2 regions of the Kitasatospora sp. NPDC056531 genome follow, and region 1 is predicted to be linked to the other one. Evidence: riboswitches for the same ligand, from Rfam matches in the RefSeq annotation. Region 1 holds a riboswitch; the other holds the start of a gene.
The links. A riboswitch is a leader RNA that binds a small molecule or an ion and turns the genes downstream of it on or off. The one in region 1 is predicted to bind cobalamin.
Positions count from the first base shown of each region.

Region 1 (2,193 bases):
GCCACCCGCCGGGCCGCCTGGCGCGCGGTGAGCGCGTGCAGGTCGTCGCCGTCCAGCCGGACGGCCCCGCCGGCCGGCCGCAGCACCCGGTAGACGCAGCGCAGCAGGGTCGACTTGCCGCTGCCGTTCGGTCCGACCAGGCCGACCACCTGGCCGGCGGCGGCCTTCAGGTGCACCTCGTGGACCAGCCGGGTGCCGGCCAGTTCCACCGAGACGGCGTCGACGGCGAGGTCCTCGGCGTCCGTCACATCGGTCAGGGCCGTCATCGGGCACCCCCGAGGGCGGTGCCGCGACGGCGCATCAGCAGTAGGAAGGCGGGCACCCCGAGGACCGCGGTGAACACCCCGACGGGCAGTTCGGCGGGTGCCAGCAGGGTGCGCGAGGCGATGTCCACCCAGACCAGCAGGAGCGCCCCGGCGAGCGGGGCGATCAGCAGCACCCGGCGGTGTCCGGCGCCGACCAGCATCCGGGCCAGGTGCGGCATCAGCAGCCCGACGAAGCCGATCGCCCCGCTGACCGCGACCACGGTGCCGGTGACGGCGGCGGTCACCGTGAACAGTTCGCGGCGCAGCCGGTCAGGGTCCACGCCGAGCGAGGCGGAGGTCTCGTCGCCCATGGCGAGCGCGTCCAACCGCCCGGCGGCGCAGCCGAGGTAGGCCAGTCCGGCCAGGACGGTGCAGGCGGCGATCGGCACCGAGCCCCAAGTGGCGCCGCCGAGGCTGCCGAGCAGCCACATCATCGCGTCCCGGGCGGCCTCGCCGCGGTCGGCGGCGAAGACCATCAGGGTGGTGGCGGCGGAGAAGCCGTAGGACAGGGCGGTGCCGGTGAGCACCAGGCGCAGCGGGGTGAGGCCGTACGCGGTGCGGGCGGCGAGGTAGACCAGCGTCATGGCGACCAGCGCGGAGCCGAAGGCGGAGGCGGAGATCGCCCACACCCCGAGCGAGGCGAAGGCGCCGAACAACAGGACGGCGTTGGCGCCGACGGCCGCGCCGGAGGAGATGCCGAGGACGAAGGGGTCGGCGAGCGCGTTGCGCACCAGCGCCTGGACGGCGACGCCGGTGGCGGCGAGTCCGGCGCCGACCACGGCGGCCAGGACGGTGCGCGGCAGCCGGATCTCCCAGACGATGGCGTACCCGGCCGCCTCGCTCGCGTCCAGCCGGCCGCCCGTCAGTCCGGCGCCCAGGAGCCGCAGGACGCGGGGGAGTTCGATTCCGGAGGCGCCGAGCGCGACCCCGGAGACCAGGGAGAGCAGCAGGGCGGCGGCGAGGCCGACGGCGAGTGGGAGCGTGGGTATTCGGCGAGCGGGCGAACTGCTGTCCACGAGAGGATCGCGCCTTGCCTCGGGCCGTGGGCGTGCCGGGGCGGGCGCCGGCCGGGGGCGTGCCCGGGCGCCTTCCCCTCGCAGTCCACGGCGAGTTGTCGGGAGTTCAGCGGCCGAGGGCGATCGGGCTGGCGCGGACGCGGGGGGTGCCCCCGGGGCCGCGCTCACCGTTGCGGGTCAGCGCCGGATTCACACCGGACTTCCCCCTCGGACGCCCTGGCAGCATAACAGCCACTCAGGCCAGGCAACCCTTACCTGGCATGGATCGGGCGTGAACGCACGACCGCCCCCGTCCGACGGGCGGACGGGGGCGGCCGGGTGGCGACGCGTCAGGCTCAGGCCTGCTTGGTCTCCCAGAAGATCTTGTCGACCTCGGCGATCAGGTCCAGCAGGGCCTGGCCGGTGGCCGGGTCGGTGGACGCCTTGGCGGCCGAGGCGGCCTTCAGGGTGTCGTTGATCAGCTGGTGCAGCTGGGGGTACTTCTCGAAGTGCGGGGCCTTGAAGTAGTCGCTCCACAGCACCGAGATGTGGTGCTTGACGGCCTCGGCGCGCTGCTCCTTGATGATGATGGCGCGGGCGCGGAAGTGCGGGTCCTCGTTGGCCTGGTACTTCTCCTGGGTGGCCTTGACCGACTCGGCCTCAAGCTTGGCCTGCGCCGGGTCGTAGACGCCGCAGGGCAGGTCGCAGTGGGCGTGAGCGGTGGCACGCGGTGCAAACAGACGAGAGAACATGGGAGTCCTTCCTTAGATCGTCTTCCCGCGCCCGAGATTACCCTTCCGCCCCCCGGGTTTCGCGATCGGGCGGTGGGCCTAGGGCGAAAGGCGGACCCGGAACCGGGGTAATCCGGACATCGAACGGATGACGGTCCGTGC
Region 1 is NZ_JBHTTU010000056.1:24,690-26,882, forward strand. Features, by position in the region: gene ACFQ87_RS32265 (ABC transporter ATP-binding protein) at 1-266, opposite strand, end outside; gene ACFQ87_RS32270 (FecCD family ABC transporter permease) at 263-1,321, opposite strand; cobalamin riboswitch at 1,418-1,569, opposite strand; gene sodN (superoxide dismutase, Ni) at 1,657-2,052, opposite strand.

Region 2 (2,193 bases), on a different contig from region 1:
AGAACGGGCCCGACTCCGGCCGCCTGCTGGCCGTCCTGCGGGCGCACGCCGTGCCCCAGGGCCACTACCTCACCGAGGTCGACGGCCTCGCCGAGTACTACCTGGGCAGCGTCAGCAAGCCCGAGCAGTGGGTCTCGGCGCGCGCCGGGACGGACTACCGCGACGGCGCCGGAGCGCAGCACCACGGCCAGGACGGCAGCACCGCCGCGATCCGGGACGGCTGGTTCACCATGGTGGTCCTCGACAGCACCGCCCCGGAGGCCACCGACCGGGCTCTGAGCGCCGCCCTGGCCGCCGGCGGGCAGTACCGGCTGATCGCCCAGTTCACCTCCCCAACCGGTGATTCGAGCACGTACAAGGTGTACCTGAAGCACTGACAGCCCGCCGGGCCCGTCGGCGCCAGCGACACGACAGGCACAACATATGGTGCCGCCGCAGTCCGCTGGCACTACATGTATGCTCACTCCTGCTGTCGATGCAGGGGAACCCGGTGGGAGTCCGGGACTGCCCCGCAGCGGTGTGCGGGCGGCTCCAGCAGCCGTGTCCGCGAGTCCGAGTACCTGCCGACGGCGTGCCCACGGCCCTCCCGCAGAGGCCGCGCCAGCACCAGCACCACACCTCCGGGCCTCGCGGGCGGGCCGGGGAGACACCGTCGCGCGACGCCGTTTGCGTTCGCGCCGTGCTCCCCTGCCCGGATCGGTCCGGTGCCACTCGATCACCGCCGCCGATCGCCGCCAGGAGAGAGCGCCTTGACCACCGCTGCCTCAGCCACCCTGCCCGCCCAGGGCTCCGGTACCGCCTTCACCGACCCGACGGTCTCCGACCCCGGCGGAGCGCTGCTGCGGCTTCTCACCGACCGCAGCGCCGACCTCACCGAGGTGGACCCCGGCCATGTCGCCGCCGCCGCGCTGCGCGGTCGCCACGCCGGCTCGGACTACGCCGAGCTGCGCGGGCTGGCCGTGGACGCCGCCGCGTCGATGATCGCCGAGGACCCCCAGTACTCGAAGCTGGCGGCCCGTCTGCTCGCCCTGGAGATCGTCGACGAGGCGAACAGCCAGGGCGCGGTCTCCTTCTCCGCCTCGATCGCCGTCGGCCACGCCGAGGGCCTGATCGGCGACACCACCGCGGCCTTCGTCGCCAAGCACGCCGCCGCCCTGAACGCGCTGATCGACACCGCCGGCGACGACCGCTTCGAGTACTTCGGCCTGCGCACCGTGCAGTCCCGATACCTGCTGCGCCACCCGATCACCCGCAAGGTGATCGAGACCCCGCAGCACTTCCTGCTCCGCGTCGCCTGCGGCCTGGCGGTCGGCGACTCCGAGCAGTCGGTGCGCGAGGTGGCCGAGCTGTACGGCCTGATGAGCCGCCTGGAGTACCTGACCTCCTCCCCGACGCTCTTCAACTCCGGCACCCGGCACCCGCAGATGTCGAGCTGCTACCTGCTCGACTCCCCGCTGGACAACCTGGACTCGATCTACAACCGCTACGCGCAGATCGCCCGGCTGTCCAAGCACGCCGGCGGCATCGGCCTGTCCTACTCGCGCATCCGCTCGCGCGGCAGCCTGATCCGCGGCACCAACGGCAAGTCCAACGGCATCGTCCCGTTCCTGCGCACCCTCGACTCCTCGGTCGCCGCGGTCAACCAGGGCGGCCGGCGCAAGGGCGCGGCCTGCGTCTACCTGGAGACCTGGCACGCCGACATCGAGGAGTTCCTGGAGCTGCGCGACAACACCGGTGAGGAGGCGCGCCGCACCCACAACCTCAACCTGGCGCACTGGATCCCGGACGAGTTCATGCGCCGGGTCAACGCCAACGCCGACTGGTCGCTGTTCTCCCCCGCCGACGTGCCCGAGCTGGTCGACCTGTGGGGGGCCGACTTCGACGAGGCGTACCGCAAGGCCGAGCAGGCCGGCAAGGCCGTCCGCACCATCCCGGCGCAGACCCTGTACGCCCGCATGATGCGCACCCTGGCGCAGACCGGCAACGGCTGGATGACCTTCAAGGACGCCTCCAACCGCGCCGCCAACCAGACCGCGCTGCCGGGCCGCACGGTGCACTCCTCCAACCTGTGCACCGAGATCCTGGAGGTCACGGACGACTCCGAGACCGCCGTCTGCAACCTGGGGTCGGTCAACCTCGGCGCGCACGTGGCGGACGGGGCCTCGGTCGAGGACCTGCTCGGCGCCATGGACT
Region 2 is NZ_JBHTTU010000105.1:10,467-12,659, reverse strand. Features, by position in the region: gene ACFQ87_RS39290 (glycosyltransferase family 39 protein) at 1-377, shown strand, start outside; cobalamin riboswitch at 440-583, shown strand; gene ACFQ87_RS39285 (ribonucleoside-diphosphate reductase subunit alpha) at 774-2,193, shown strand, end outside.
Region 2: linked by a shared signal. The riboswitch ahead of ACFQ87_RS39285 (ribonucleoside-diphosphate reductase subunit alpha) and the one ahead of ACFQ87_RS32270 (FecCD family ABC transporter permease) in region 1 are both predicted to bind cobalamin.